Regions from separate parts of the Bacillus sp. KH172YL63 genome, predicted to be linked through region 2. Evidence: riboswitches for the same ligand, from Rfam matches in the RefSeq annotation. Region 2 holds a riboswitch; each other region holds the start of a gene.
What was found. Region 2 has a riboswitch for thiamine pyrophosphate ahead of tenA (thiaminase II). Riboswitches for the same ligand answer to the same signal wherever they lie in the genome.

Region 1 (5,360 bases), 1.6 Mb from region 2:
AGGCTTTGGCCGCCAGGTTGATGGCAGCGTTGTAGTCGTTCTGAACAAAGTTTCGCATTGCATCATAAGCAAGCCCTCCCGGAACGAGGGGGATGATCCCGGCAACAGAGAAGATGATGACCGGGGTTTTGTACATCTTTGCAAACACCTGGCTGACCACGGCGACGACAAAGGAGGCAAGCAGCGTGGCAAGCACGGTGTCTGCTTCGTTCAGGATCATGATGATATAGATGATCCACCCAAGCATCCCGACAATTCCGCATTTGAAAAGGGATTGTTTCGGGGCATTGAAGATGATGCCGAATGCCGCTGCGGAAATGAAGCTTGTGATTAATTGTTCGATGATGAGCATCCCTTTTTCACCTCAAATCTTTCTTAACGTTTTTCACTCTACGTGAGCGTGAATACGACCGCGATGCCCGTGCCGATCGCAAAGGCGGTCAGGAAGGCTTCTGCCCCTTTTGATAAACCGGAGACGAGATGTCCGGCCATGAGGTCCCTGACCGCGTTCGTGATTAACAGTCCGGGTACAAGCGGCATGACGGATCCGATGATGATCTTATCCAATTCCTGTCCATATCCGAGCTGTACGAAACCGAAGGAAAGCATCCCGATGATGAAGGACGCCAGGAATTCTGCAAAGAACTTGATCGGTACGAAGCGGTGGAAATAGATCAGGCTTGTAAATCCGATGCCCCCAGTGATCAACGCCGGGATGAAATCCTTCCAGATCCCCTGGAACATGATGAGGAAGCAGCCGCTGGCGATCGATGCTGCCGCGACTTGAAGCAGGAGTGAATAAGACAGGTCGGATTCATCCAACTTTTCAAGGGCGTTGTACGCTTCTTCAATCGTAAGGTGGCCCAGGCTGATCTGCCGGGAGATGCTGTTGACGAGGGTCACCTTTTCAAGGTCCGTTGAACGCTCGTTGATTCGAATCAGCTTCGTTTTTGTCGGTTCAGACGTTTCAATCGAGAAGATGATCCCGGTCGGGGTCACGTAGCTATGGGATTCGGAGATACCATAGGAAGCGGCGATCCGCATCATCGTATCTTCCACCCGGTAAGTCTCGGCCCCGCTTTGCAGCATGATCTTCCCTGCGAGGAGGCTGACCTCCATAATGTCATATCTTCTTATCATTTTTGCTTCCATACGATCTCTCCACACGTACTATTTTTTGAATAGGTTTAGTTTATCGGAAAGAGAGTGTGTAAGCAATGAGGAACATCATGATTTAACGGAGATTTAATATGAGAGGCTGAATATGATCTCTCCTCAAAAAAAGACCGGCCCCAAAAGGACCGGTCCGGCATATTAAGAAGCTTTGCGGGTCATTTCCTGACGTGCTGTACGCACTTTGATCAGTCTCGGTGCGATATTGGTGATGATCACCAGTGTCAGTGCACAAAGGATCGCCGAGCCGAGCATCGTGATGCCGTTTACGACGAATGAGAAAAGTACCGGAGACATATCTTCCGGTGCATATTCGGCAAAAAAGATAAAGCCTGCGATGAAATGCCAGAAATACCTCGCCAGGCTGCCTAAAAACGTAGCAAGGATCACCCACAGAATCGCTTTGGATTTTCTGTTCTCTCCTAATGCCGATTGAATTCTACCGGAAAGGAGCCCGGCAAATCCGATGAAAGCGAAGGCGATGAAATACTCGATCACCATTTGGACAGGTGTCGCAATCCAGGCGTCTCCGAGGGCAATCTGCAGGATCCCCCAAACAAATCCTGCCAGGATACCGGCTGTCATGCCTCTTCGATAGGATAGTAGAAAGATCGGCACCATCGCGATTGAAATAGAGATGCTCGGTGACAGTTTAATAGAAGGAAGCAGATCAAGGATCACAGCGAAAGCCGCCATCAATGAAGCTTCCAGCAGTACGACAAGACGTAAATTTTTCATAAAAAAATCCCCCTGGAATATTGAACCGAAACCATAAAGGGGGAATGAAGATACAGCATGAATTAGACCATTCATTGCTTATTTTCCACATCCCTACGCTAGTCCTAACTAACAGGTTCAGAGGGTCAGAACAATGTGTTCACTCTCAGCTTTCGCTCCCCTTGTGGTTACGTTCATTAAGTTATTATTCATTTATTATACATGATTCGTGAAAGATTGAAAGAAAAATAGTTTGTATTTCTAAGGAGTCTCACTGAGGGGATCATGCATGATGATGACAGGCATTGATTTAGGAGTGACCATAAAGCCGTATACCCTGCCATCCCTGTCCTTATAGGCGACAGAGTAATCTTCGAACTGGGGTGAATATTCCACGTTTTGGTATTCGAGGTCAAGTTCTTGATATTTCAAGCTCACATACATACTGGCGGCGAATCTTGCTGTCAAATGCTGCACGCTCGAGATCCGGTTGGCGATGATGAAGATGATGATGGCCAAAGTGAGCAATAAGACTTTCTTCGCTCTTGATATCCTGATCAATCTACACTCCCCCTTCCTTAAGACTACTATACTCTTATTCCATCTATTATATGCCTATCCCCTCCCATGACAAAAGGGCTGCTTCAACTGCAGCCCCCATTTTCACTATTAAATATGCATCTATTGAATCGGCATGAACCTTACGCTCCAGTAGCCGTCTTCGTCCTTCACCATCTGAAAACCGCCTCCACCTTCCCTTCCGTTATCATATTTGATATATCCAGTTTTATCACTCGTTTGAATGAATTCTCCGCTGCCGATCCCCTTATAGGTTTGCAGAATATGTTCCTTTGTAGCCCGGTGTGATGCGGTCATATTCTCATCTTCTTCCTTTGACCACTGAACAAATTCACGTCGGTCTGTGTACAATTCATAAACAAGGTCCGGTCGTCCGTCCAATAATGCCTGCACATAAACCTTTGCAATACTGATCGGTGACAGTCCGTGAAGATGGACTTCGGTCGGGTCTTCTGCAAATGCCTGGTACGCTTCCTTTTCCTCCACCGTCAAAGAGAATCCGTCATTATCGCTTTTCTCGATTTCATTGTGTGAAAATGGCATCACCACGCTGAACTTCCATCCGTGATCAAATATCACCCTGAAGCTTTCGACGGTCACTCCATCCCTGTGCCCGGCATTGGGAATTTCATAGGTGACATCACCCATCGTGTCGGTTGTCTTCACTTTGACCGCTAACGTATTAGTCCACATATCATCGCTTTGATAGGCGACATCCGGCTGCGCCAGTTTCCCGTCGTGCACCACAAAGGGATGATCCTTGATCATTTGCCGGGCAGCGTCGACGGTAAAGCTTTCGGCCAGGTAGCTGATCACCTTTTCCTCTGAATCAAATGGCTCACTCATATATCGGTACGTTTCGCCTTTATACGTAAATGTTTCTCCACCCTCATCATTCAGGATGGAATCATAGCGGTTGAACGCCACTGCGATCAGTTTGTCGGCGAGCGATTCACTGAGTTCAGTTACTTCCTGGGGAGCCGGGTCTTGTTTCACAATGTCTACCTGCTGTTCTGCATTCTGCCCGTCTTTACCGAAATCAATCAGTTCAACTGTAAAAAGGATTCCCGCCATGATAAATGCTGCCGCCAGCAGATTCGGGATCCACCTGCCCCATTGTGGCCTGCTGATTTTCTGACCTTCCATTTCTTCGAATAATTTGGTTTTCAGCTCTTGCTTGAATGCTTTCCGCGGAGCAAGATCTGGTCTGTTTTTCAAAGACTGAAGAAATTTATCATTGGATTTTCCGCTCATGTTCCAGCACCGCCTCTCCAATGGAATGTCCCAGCTGCTTCTTCAACAATTTGATTGCCCGGTGATAATCCACCTTCACCTTCGATGGCTTGCATTCGAGGATGGCTGCGGTTTCTTTCACAGAGTATTCTCTTAAACCCCTGAGAATCACGACATTTCGATAATCGGGCTTTAATGTTAAAAGGGCCTGCTGCACCACTTCCCATTCTTCGTTCTTTTCCATTTCTTCATCAGGAATTCCCTCTTCACTCCTCCGCAGATTCAAGATGACGTCCGGCAGCAGTGAAATGAGTTTTCGCTTTCGATAGTGGTCAATGGCTGTACGCCTGGCAATGGAGATAATCCATGTTTTCGGCGAGGAATGATGATTGAAGCTGTGGTAGCTTTTGAACACCCGCATAAAGGTGTCCTGCGTGAGGTCTTCTGCTTCGGATTGATTGTTGGTGAAGTAGAGTAAATAATGATACACATCATTAAAATACGTTTCGTAAAGTTCTTCCAGCCCGGCATGATCTTCTTTCAATGGCCACCCCTCCTTTACTGTCCTTATTAGTCGTTTGATCGGATGGAATGGTTTCAAGTGTGGGGATAATTTTTACTTCGGGACCCGGCTTGTGGTGCTAATTCTCTTTTTACTTAATCATTTATCGATGAATTCCCCAATATTCCTTTTCATTAACAGTCTGAATAACAGAATAGAAGCACCTGATAATCCCCATATTCCCATCAGAATAAATAGAGCGGATCGATCATAAAATATCATTCCTAAAACGAACATGATAAAACAGATGAATATTCCACTCACGTGAAGCATACATTTCTTTTTCTCCATGGCGTATCTTCCCCTCCTTCAGTGTCCAGTGAACAGCACTCACCACAAAGAAAAAAGAGCCGTCCACTACCAGCTCCAAACTTTGTTCCCGGTGATTGTTCATTCAATCTGTTAAACGATCGTTTAGTCCGTTCAGGGTTGCTGTTGTCACGTTTTCAGTTCTTAAACAAACGTTTGTTTAATTTTCCATCATGCCGGTGAGGCGGCCGATTTGGCTGTTCAGTTCGTCTATAGGAACGAAGCGTGCCTTTCTGAACATTTCCTTCCCTTCAACAAATACGATGATCACGGGAACGGTGAAGACAGAGAATCTTCCTGCGATTTCCGGGATTTCATCTGCATCTGCCTGGATGGAAACGACCGATTGATGCGCTTCCAACACCCGCTCCACCTGGGGCAGGAGTCCGTAGCATACAGAGCAGTCCGGCCTTGATATGTATAATAAAACGATGGTTTCCTTCTCCAGTGTGGATTGGATGCTGTCTAATGAATGTACTCTTTCCATATATGCTGCCTCCTTTCTACGGAATCAACTGATTTTATCTTCATACATGTACACTTTTCCGTTGGCGGGCCTTCTGAAAGACGGACCTGTGAACCCCCGCTTCAGCAAAGCTTTCCTAATATACATCATGATGCCGCCGTGTCCCACAACGAGGACATCCTTCCCTTCCTCGATGAGCCGGTCGACGATGATGTTGATTCTTTTCTCCACTTCACGCCTGCTTTCAGGCTGCGAACGGTGGTTACACCACCAGGCGAGCCTTATCATCAAGAGATGGAGGAAGAGTGGCAGCTTCCGCTC
Region 2 (5,360 bases):
AGCGGAAAAAGAGCAATCGCTCATCTTCCGCCTTCGGAATTACCATCGCCGATCATCATCAGCGGGTTGTAGGACGCTTATTGATTTCTTCAGTCACCACAAACGCCAGGTCGTCATTACCGAATAAAGATAGAACGCCGAGGAGGGTGCTGTCGGGGATATCTTCTGATTCTTCTTTCGGGACGGTCAGGTCGATTCCCTGCTGCAGCGCCGGGTTGTCACTTTGTTCAGGATAAGCTTTACGATACAGGGCTTCAGGATCTAGATCATGGTTGACGCACCATTGTGCAAACACGAGGATCATCATATGTTCGTCTTTTTGATAGTTTTGGATGATTTTCTCTTGCATTTCTTTTGAATTCATACACTCTCTCCTTATTGATCGGGCTTCAGTTGTATTATAACGAAATTGAAGGCAGATGCCCATTCAAGTCTATTATTTCTAAATGATTGATCATAAGTGTATAATGGGTAGAAGCAAGAATCATGTTTTTCACTGAAAGGAAGTTAAATGAATGAATATCACGCATCATCAAGTAGAAGAGCTTAAAGACCCAACCGGTATCCTGAGCGGGGATCGTTATGAAGTTATTTTCGACATCGAAGTTCCGGAAGACGATGAACTCTATTCAGAACAGGGTATTTACATAAAGGCTATTTTTGTCCGTGACGAAAGCGGAGAAAGACTTGTTCAATCAACCATCATTGAACGAAATACTGAAGAATTCCTTGATTTTGAATTAGAGGAAGAGGAAGAAAATCTTCTTCTCTCTTACTGCAAGGAACACATCAGGTAATAAGGCACCCTTCATCTCCGTTTTCCATCGGATGGTGGAGGGTGTTTTTTTCTCTATGAGGAAACCTACACCCATATGATAAAAAATCACCATGTAACATGTTGATAGCATCTGTTATACTTATGATATCAAAGTGCTAGCAATTGATATCATAATGACGAAAGAGGGTGAAAAACCTTGTCAGATCAAGGAAGAATGCAGTTGAATGTAAGGGTAGATAAAGAAACCTCAGAGAAATTGGATGAAATCGTCGAATACTATCAGCAGAATACAAAAATCGGCCGTGTGTATAAAGGTGACGTGCTGACGGATATCATTCATAAATCCTATGAGGTTATGCAGAAACAAAAATCCCTTAAATCCAGGAAATACTGACCCGCTCTTTACTGAGTCGGGCACTTATGGACATCCAATCATGAATGGGATCATACAGGAGACCAGCATGAAATATGATTAAAAAATGAGGGTTTAACGTGCAATTGCCAAGAAAGCTTATCACCACTCAGCGGGCCTCAGGTATATCTCCTTACATATGGAGTATCATCTCTATCCTGCCATTTTATTTTATCTTTCAATCATCCTCGACGATTGAAATCGCAGTGGGAATCACCTTAACGATTCTTTTCTTTATTTCATTACGGTTTGCTTTTATATCGAGGGATTGGCCGGTATATTTATGGACATCGATTTTGATCGCGATATCGATCACGATGACGATTCAGTTCAATTTCATCTATTTTGCTTTTTATATCGCCTATTACAACGGGAATATAAAGAACCGGGTAGCATTCTTGACACTGTACATCATCCACCTCGTCCTAACGACAGCCTCGATCAACTACAACTTTGTGCTGCAGGATGAGTTATTTTTATCTCAGTTTCCATTCATTCTGATCATTTGGATCAGCGTCATCCTCCTGCCTTTCAATATTTACAACAGGAACAAGCAAGTGCTGCTTGAGGATCAGCTGGAGGATGCGAATAAACGGATTTCTGACCTGGTTAAACAGGAAGAGCGGCATAGAATCGCCAGGGACCTGCACGATACACTCGGTCAAAAGCTGTCACTCATAGGACTGAAAAGTGATCTTGCAAGAAAGCTGGTCTACAAAGATCCTGAACAGGCAAGAAGTGAGCTTAGGGATGTCCAGCAGACGGCAAGGACAGCCCTGAGCGAAGTCAGGACAATGGTTTCCCAGATGAGGGGCGTCAGGCTGAAAGACGAAATCGTCCGCATCAAGCAATTATTAAAAGCGGCCGACATTCAATTCAAAATGGCAGAACCGGCGGCTTTGCCACAGACCTCTTTGTTTATGGAAAATATATTGAGTATGTGCTTAAAGGAAGCCGTGACGAATGTGGTCAAGCATAGCAGCGCATCTGTGTGCCGTCTTGATATTAAAGATTCTGATAAGGAAATGATCATCACGGTGGAGGATGACGGACGGGGGATCTCCGGGGATTATACAGAATCGAAGGGCAGTGGCTTGATCGGGATGAGAGAAAGGCTTGAATTTGTGAATGGAAGCTTGGAAATACTTTCAGAACACGGGACGACATTGATCATGAAGGTGCCTAAAGTAATCAAGCAGGTAGATAGGGAGGGAATGGCATGATAAGAATCGTTATAGCAGAGGATCAGAGAATGCTGCTCGGTGCTCTGGGATCATTGCTCAGTTTGGAGGACGATATGGAAGTGGTCGGTAAAGCGGCGAACGGGGAGGAGGCCGTTTCACTCGTCCATGAACTCAAACCTGACATTTGCATTATGGATATCGAGATGCCTAAGAAAACCGGACTGGAAGCAGCAGAGGAATTAAAAGGGGAAGAATGCAAAGTGATTATCCTCACGACATTTGCCCGGTCAGGTTATTTCCAGCGCGCGTTAAAAGGCGGGGTCAAAGGATATTTATTGAAGGACAGCCCGAGCGAAGAGTTGGCAGACTCGATCCGGCTGGTCATGGACGGAAAGCGGATCTATGCACCTGAATTGATCGATGATGTGTACAGTGAAGAAAATCCGCTGACCGACCGGGAAAAGGAGGTTCTTGAACTCGTGTCCCACGGAAAAAACACGCGGGAAATCGCCGATGAGCTTTCCCTGAAAACAGGGACCGTCCGTAACTATATCTCTGCCATCCTTGACAAACTGGAAGTCAAAAACCGCATAGAAGCCATCACCCACTCAAAAGAAAAAGGATGGTTTAAATAGCCTGGAGGGACGGACCTTTGAATAAGAGGTCCGTCCCTCTTGAACGAAAAGAAATTCTTTTTTTAGTTGACAAGAAATAGAATCATGGTACGATTACATCGAATACAAATTTCATAAGACGATCCACTAGGGGTGCCTTGTTGAAGGCTGAGATTAAAGTATGACTTTGAGACCCTTTGAACCTGATCTGGTTGAGACCAGCGTAGGGAAGTGGTGTTTGACGGTCACGTATCATCATGTATGATCAAAGAGATCTCAAGCCACTTTCTGTATGCTGCATGCATCATGGAAAGTGGCTTTTTTGTGCCTAGTTCGGGTCGTCTGGAAAAGGAGAGAATCATGACATTTACAGCTGAATTAAGAAATGCAGTCACTGACATTTGGGAGGCGAGCTTCAACCATCCCTTTGTAAAAGGGATCGGCGACGGAACGCTTCCGTTGGAAAACTTTAAGTATTATGTGCTCCAGGATGCTTATTATCTTTCCCATTTTTCCAAGGTACAAGCGTTAGGCGCATCGAAAGCAACCGATTTACATACGACATCGAGGATGGCAGCACACGCTGTCGGGACAAATGAAGCAGAGCTTTCACTTCATGCGAATTTCTCGAAAAGGTTGGGCATCACAGAAGAAGAAAAGCAACAGTTCAAGCCTGCCCCGACTGCTTATGCATATACGTCACATATGTACCGATCCGCTCAATACGGCGGGCTTGCAGATATCCTTGCCGCCATACTTCCCTGCTATTGGCTGTATTATGAGGTTGGCGAGCACTTGAAATCGTGTACCCCGGAGGAACCGATTTATCAGGAATGGATTGCCGCCTATGGTGGAGAGTGGTTCCGGGAGCTGGTGGAAGAGCAGATCGAGCGTCTGGACACGTTGGCGGAAACGATGTCAGCCTCAGATAAAGATAGAATGAAAGAAAACTTTATCTTAAGCAGTATTTATGAACTGCAGTTCTGGGAAATGGCTTATACACTTGAAAGATGGCCGTATGAACATACCCTTGCTTTCAACCGGAAGGAAGGTGCCGGCCGTGTCTAAGTTGAAATTGACGGATATATTGGTAACGGTTGTGATTTCGATTCTTTTTGGGGTCATTTACAAAGTATGGGGTCCCCTCTATAACATGCTGAAGCCTTTCGGTATACACGCGGATCAATTGATTTATGGCATGTGGTTCATGGCGGCTATGGTCGCATTCTTGATTATCCGCAAGCCAGGGGTGGCACTGTTGGCGGAAATCGCCGCATCTTCAGGAGAATTCCTGATGGGCTCTGAATGGGGACTTGAGGTCCTGCTGTTCGGAATCATACAAGGGCTGATGGCTGAACTTGTATTCCTTGCCACACGATATAAACGCTATGACATCCTGGTCATCTGCACCGCCGCGGTCAGCTCCGCCATCGGGTCGATCTTCATGGATTATGCGAAAGGGTATATGGGGGACCTTGTTCTCTGGAATTTACTCTTATTCATTACTGCAAGAATCATAGGAGCAATCCTAATAGCAGGTATAGGCTCCCATTTCCTCGTCAGAGCCCTTGAAAAAACAGGCGTCACAAGTTTGGTGCGCCGGGTCGATCAGGAGGAGTATGATGCACTCGATTTATAAAGGAGTGATGCCTCATGCATATTGAAAAACTGCGGCTTAAATTTCCCGGATCTGAACGACTTCTGTTTAAAGATCTCAGCCTGACTATTGAAAAAGGGGAAAAAGTATTGTTGTTAGGGCCATCCGGGTGCGGGAAATCCACCCTGCTCAACGTCTTGGCCGGGGTGATCCCAAAGTCTATCGAAGTGCCGATGAAAGCCGAGACCATTAAAACCGCTGATAGCAGCGGTTATGTGTTTCAAGATCCAGACGCGCAATTTTGCATGCCTTATGTAGATGAGGAAATTGCCTTTGTGCTTGAAAATCTCCGGGTTCCAAAAGTTGAAATGCCTCAGAGAATTCAGGAAATGTTAAATATGGTGGGATTAGAGCTTCAAGATCCCCATACGAAAATCTCAACCCTGTCGGGGGGGATGAAACAAAAGCTAGCGATTGCGTCAACTCTCGCCCTCCGTCCCGATACGTTATTTCTCGATGAACCTACCGCCCTGTTGGATGATGACAGTACGAAGGAAGTGTGGGAGACCGTGAAAGAGAACTCCCGGGACCGGACCCTCGTCATCATTGAGCATAAGCTTGATCACGTGTTGGAGATCATTGACCGGCTCATTCTATTTGATGGAGACGGCAACATCATGGCAGATGGGAGAAAGGAAACCATATTCAAAACGTTTAAACACGTCCTGAAAACCATCGGTGTCTGGTATCCACAAGCATGGGAGGAATATCTCTC
Region 3 (5,360 bases), 950 kb from region 2:
GTAGGGGAAGAGGTGGACAGGGACCGCATCCTTGTGGAATTGTCCCACTTCCTGGAAGAAGAGTATGATATCCAACATACAACGATCCAAGTCGAAGGAAAGGGTGTCACAGAAGGTCACCATCACGTTTGTACGTAAACGCTCACCGTATAGAAAAATTTTCAACAATCATGTTTACTCCCTTCAAGAATTGGGGTATACCCTCAACTGGAGGGATTGTCATGTACCATCAGGAAACAACACTTCAACAGAAAAAGACACCTGAATTTAAAAAAGACTTTTATATTCAACAACTATTAAGAATCGGTGTATATAAATCTTTCGGGAAACAACTGTATGAATTATCAATGGACGATTTGCAGGATGTTTACCTGGAATACTATATTGGCGGAGAAATGGCTCAATAGAAAAAAGACGGACCTTTTAAATGAAAAGGCTCGTCTTTTTTTATGGTTCTTACCGCTCTTTAGGGAAACAAGTGAATCTAACATTCATCACGGTACATCATGCCCCATGGATGACTGGAGGATCTCAAACCATTGATCATGGTTCAAGGTGATGTGTTGAGAGTCGATTGCACGCTGGATACGTGCTTTTTTGCCGGATCCGACAATCGGCATGATGTTCGCAGGATGATTCAGGAGCCAGGCATATAACACCTGATCGATTCCCTCGGCACCCGTTTCTTCCTGGACTTTCTTTAATGTCCCTTGAAGGCGCAGCGCTTTCTCGTCTTCCCCTTTAAAGATCGCCCCTCCTGCCAGCGGTGACCAGGCCATCGGTGCGACCCGTTTCTCCTGGCAGTGATCCAAGGTGCCGTCTTCGAAGTTTTCCAGATGATAAGCAGACAATTCAATCTGGTTGGTGATCAGTGGGAAAGGAAGATACGATTGAAGCATGTTCCACTGGTGCTGTTTGAAATTGGACACACCGAAGTGTCGTACCTTTCCTTCTTCTTTCAGCTGCGTGAAGGCCTCTGCCACTTCTTCCCCGTTCATGAACGGATCGGGGCGGTGTATGAGTAAGAGGTCGATATAGTCGGTGTTTAGATTGTGAAGAGAGTGTTCCACCGACCTGATAATATGCTTTTTGCTTGTATTATAATGATGTGTCTTATGTTCAGGACGATTGCCAGAAGGAAGCACGATGCCGCATTTTGTGACAATCTCCATTTTCTCACGTAATGAAGGCTGTAGTGAAAGTGCGTCACCGAAGAGGGCTTCGCACGTATAAGATCCATAAATATCTGCATGGTCGAATGTAGTGATGCCGCTTTCAATATTGTGCTGAATCAAGGAAAGTGTATCTTCCTTCGATTGCTTCCAGTCTGCAAGTCTCCACAAACCATGGATGATCCTTGAAAATGATAAGTCCTCAGACATTTGTACTCGTTGCATTTCTAAACCCCTTTTCAAATGGTATGTAGATATTCTTTCAAGTCATACTAAACGTATATTACTACGTTCTGAAAGGAAAGGAAAATGATAGCGTCCATCCAGGATATTTTACGGAGTTGGGAACTTGGTCCCCAATTGATAGTAGCCTCCCAGGTCGCACCAAAAGTGTGGAGGGTGAAGAGTGGGGGAAAGGTATTTTATTTAAAAAGAAGAGGGAACACACATCCCTGGGGACCTTCGGATGAGCTTGAGCTGGCCGCCTATCTGAACGGGAAGGGGATCGCTGTTGAATCGCCCCTGTTGACCCGGGCCTGCCAGCCGGCACTGAGGGTTGGGGAAAAATCTTACTTGTTATACGAAGCACTCGAAGGGGAACCGTTGAAGGAACCAACACTTTCTTCCCTGACAGCCATAGGGGCACACTTGTCAGCCTTACATGTGCACTTGGACAAGTATCCCGGCCAGAGCATCGTCAGCCGGTGGGAAATTGAAAGACATACCCGTCAATGGGTGGATGAATGTGGCCACCCCCCGATTGGGAAATGGGCAAGGGAAGTGCTTCTGGAATTAAAGGGAAAGATGGGACGATATAGTGAATTACCCTGTCAGCTTGTACACAGTGACCTGAATAAGGGCAATATCTTGATGAAAGGTGGACGGGTTACCGGCCTTATTGATTTTGAACGGGTGAGAAAGGCTCCCCGTATAGCCGACATCGGCTATTTCCTGGCAGGCAGGCTGAAGGAGGGAAATGTGCCGGCTTCATCAGGATCCGTCGCTGCGTTTTTGAAGGGGTATGAGGGGGCCGGTGCTGCTCTGACACCGGAGGAAAGGAGGCTGCTGCCATACGTGATCCTTACTTTTCTCTTGCAGTACACATTATTTTATTATGACAGGGGCTGCTTTTCACTTGGCTCAGTTCTCACAACGATAGTGGAAGATTTTCTCGGTACAGGGGTCATTTCAATAAAATGAATAGGTAATACTTGAATAACCACCTTTTCTATGGCAAAGTAGGGATGAAGATAACGTGTAATTTCATATACTAAGTGTAGGGGAACCGGTAAGGCCGGTTGAGATTGTATCCAGCAGATACTGACCCTTTGAACCTGAACTGGCTGATACCAGCGTAGGAAACAACATTCTCTTAAACGATACATACATTTGTTTAATGATGCGTCCTAAAGCTGCTGCTTGGGGCGCATTTTTGTCGTTCCAGCCCTGCTGCTGGGGTTTCCTTGCCATTGTTCCGCCTTCATTTATTTTAAGGCTACGTTATCATTGAGTATTCAAGGAGGAATCATCATGAAGAAATGGTTAATGATCATCAGTTCCGTGTTTCTGCTGACTGCCTGCGGCGGCGGTGGGGATACTGCGGATGAAAAAAAGGAAGAGTTGAAAAAAGTCTCGGTCGTACTGGACTGGACTCCGAATACAAATCACACGGGGCTGTATGTAGCCAAAGAGAAGGGCTATTTTAAAGACGAGGGCCTTGATGTGGACATTATCTTACCAGGAGAAGCAGGTGCCGATCAGCTTGTCGCTTCCGGTAAGGCTGAATTTGGCGTTGGGTATCAGGAAAGTGTGACACAGGCAAGGGTTCAGGATGTTCCCCTTGTATCCATCGCTGCCGTCATCCAGCACAATACATCAGGATTTGCTTCGCCAAAGGATAAGGGGATTGCAAAGCCTGAAGATTTCGAAGGGAAAAGCTATGGAGGATGGGGTTCCCCTGTTGAAAAAGCCGTGATGACTTCCATCATGAAGCAGGAAGGTGCAGATGTAGAAAAAGTGAATTTCATCAATATGGGAGACACCGATTTCTTTACAGCCGTCAAACGTGATGTGGATTTTGCCTGGATTTATTATGGATGGACAGGGATTGAAGCAGAGCTTCGCGGTGAAGAATTGAACATGCTGTATGTGAAGGACTACTCGGACAAGCTGGATTACTACACGCCAGTACTGACAACGAATGAAAAAATGATCGACTCGGACCCGGAAACAGTAAAGGCGTTTTTGGCCGCAACATCAAAAGGATATCAATTCTCCATCGATCATCCGAAAGAGGCAGGGGAGATCCTGCTTTCCTCAGCGCCAGATTTAGATGAAGAATTAGTCTTGAAAAGCCAGGAATGGTTAGCCCCGAAATACAAAGATGATGCAAAAAGATGGGGAGAACAGAAGCTTGAAGTGTGGGAAGGCTATGCTGACTGGATGTATGAAAATGATCTGTTAGATAAGAAGCTTGACAGCAAGCAGGCATTCACAAACGAATTTTTACCAAAATAAGAGGTGAACGGTAATGGGGAACTCACTCGTAAGTATACAAATCATCCCGAAGACAAAAAACGGGGAAGATGTCATCCCGTATGTAGATGAGGCGATTGCCATCATTGAAAAGTCAGGTGTCCGTTATGAAGTCCATCCGTTGGAAACGACGATGGAAGGCGATCTCAGTGAATTATTCAAAGTGATCGAAGAAATGAATGAACGGATGGTCGAGCTTGGGAGCAAAAATGTCATTTCTCAAATCAAGGTGCTTTATCAGCCGGACGGCATTGAAATGAATCAATTGACGGAGAAGTACAGAGGATGAGGCAGTGGATTTCAAAAGGATGGAGACCCTTCTTGGTCCTCATCCTTTTATTCATCATCTGGGAAGTCAGTATAGGGATATTCAAGGTGCCAACGTGGTTGATGCCAGCACCATCAGATATTTGGAGTGAGGGGATTTCCTCTTGGGGGGAATTTACCGGTCACCTTACCTCCACCACGCTTCTGACGGTCGTTGGATTTGTGATCGGATGTTCATTCGGAATCGGAGCGGCAGTAGCCCTCCATCTCCTTCCGAAAGTAAGGGAGGCCCTCTATCCACTGATGATCCTTTCTCAAAATATACCGATCATTGTCCTTGCGCCACTCCTGGTCATTTGGTTCGGATTTGGTTTGCTGCCAAAAATCATCGTCATCACCCTGATCTGTTTCTTTCCGGTAGCAGTATCGGCATTGGATGGGTTCAGACAGACAAATGCTGAATACATCCTCTATATGAAGATGTCAGGGGCGACGAAGGGGCAAATCTTCAGGAAAGTGGAATGGCCCCATGCCCTCCCGTCCATTTTCTCAGGCTTGAAAATCTCGGCTACCTACAGTGTGATGGGGGCTGTCATTTCTGAATGGCTTGGTGCCCAAAAAGGGATCGGGGTATATATGACCCTGGCATCTTCTTCTTTCAGGACCGACCGGGTGTTTGTCGCTATCTTCATGATCATGGTTCTCAGTCTTGTATTCTTTTCGATCATCGTCTGGCTGGAAAGAGTCTTGATCAAGTGGAACCGAAAGGAGGAAGAGTAATTTGACCACACTATCGATTCAGCATATGTCTAAATCCTTTGACGGTGAGCGGATATTGGAAGACCTTTCAATCACTGTGAAGGAAGGGGAGTTTGTGTCGATCCTCGGTCCTTCAGGAAGCGGTAAAAGTACGTTATTTCACGTGATCGGCGGGTTATTCACTCCGGATGAAGGGGACATCGTACTTGACGGCGCGTCGATCAATGGAAAGCGGGGGGCAATCAGCTATATGCCCCAAAGTCCGTCCCTCCTTCCATGGAGAACGGTGCTTGAAAACGTGATGCTCGGTCAGGAGCTTCACGGGAAAAGGGACCGTGAAAAGGCGATTGGCATGATTGAAAGGGCCGGGCTGACTGGATATGAGGATGCTTATCCGGCCGACCTGTCAGGTGGGATGAAGCAGCGGGTTGCATTTATCCGTGCCCTCGTCAGTCCACAGCCTTTCCTATGCCTCGATGAACCCTTCTCTGCACTCGACGAGTTCACGCGCCTCGATATGCAGAAGTGGCTTCTATCCTTGTGGGAGGAAGATAAAAGCTCAGTCCTGTTTGTTACCCATAATATCGACGAGGCATTATTCCTGTCCGACCGGATCATCGTTTTATC

Region 1: another riboswitch for thiamine pyrophosphate. It lies ahead of thiT (energy-coupled thiamine transporter ThiT); the one in region 2 lies ahead of tenA (thiaminase II).
Region 3: another riboswitch for thiamine pyrophosphate. It lies ahead of KH172YL63_RS05295 (ABC transporter substrate-binding protein); the one in region 2 lies ahead of tenA (thiaminase II).

The regions. Positions count from the first base shown of each region.
Region 1 is NZ_AP022842.1:443,725-449,084, reverse strand. It holds gene KH172YL63_RS02290 (threonine/serine exporter family protein) at 1-352, opposite strand, end outside; gene KH172YL63_RS02285 (threonine/serine exporter family protein) at 391-1,152, opposite strand; gene thiT (energy-coupled thiamine transporter ThiT) at 1,315-1,911, opposite strand; TPP riboswitch at 1,985-2,083, opposite strand; gene KH172YL63_RS02275 (hypothetical protein) at 2,152-2,451, opposite strand; gene KH172YL63_RS02270 (DL-endopeptidase inhibitor IseA family protein) at 2,572-3,723, opposite strand; gene KH172YL63_RS02265 (RNA polymerase sigma factor) at 3,704-4,303, opposite strand; gene KH172YL63_RS02260 (thioredoxin family protein) at 4,734-5,060, opposite strand; gene KH172YL63_RS02255 (histidine phosphatase family protein) at 5,085-5,360, opposite strand, start outside.
Region 2 is NZ_AP022842.1:2,005,883-2,011,242, reverse strand. It holds gene KH172YL63_RS09985 (hypothetical protein) at 59-364, opposite strand; gene KH172YL63_RS09980 (DUF6509 family protein) at 516-797, shown strand; gene KH172YL63_RS09975 (hypothetical protein) at 975-1,172, shown strand; gene KH172YL63_RS09970 (sensor histidine kinase) at 1,277-2,413, shown strand; gene KH172YL63_RS09965 (response regulator transcription factor) at 2,410-3,009, shown strand; TPP riboswitch at 3,128-3,235, shown strand; gene tenA (thiaminase II) at 3,349-4,056, shown strand; gene KH172YL63_RS09955 (ECF transporter S component) at 4,007-4,627, shown strand; gene KH172YL63_RS09950 (ABC transporter ATP-binding protein) at 4,642-5,360, shown strand, end outside.
Region 3 is NZ_AP022842.1:1,058,832-1,064,191, forward strand. It holds gene KH172YL63_RS05275 (cation diffusion facilitator family transporter) at 1-138, shown strand, start outside; gene KH172YL63_RS05280 (Fur-regulated basic protein FbpA) at 222-407, shown strand; gene KH172YL63_RS05285 (aldo/keto reductase) at 495-1,397, opposite strand; gene KH172YL63_RS05290 (phosphotransferase enzyme family protein) at 1,482-2,372, shown strand; TPP riboswitch at 2,441-2,550, shown strand; gene KH172YL63_RS05295 (ABC transporter substrate-binding protein) at 2,703-3,689, shown strand; gene KH172YL63_RS05300 (MTH1187 family thiamine-binding protein) at 3,703-3,996, shown strand; gene KH172YL63_RS05305 (ABC transporter permease) at 3,993-4,754, shown strand; gene KH172YL63_RS05310 (ABC transporter ATP-binding protein) at 4,756-5,360, shown strand, end outside.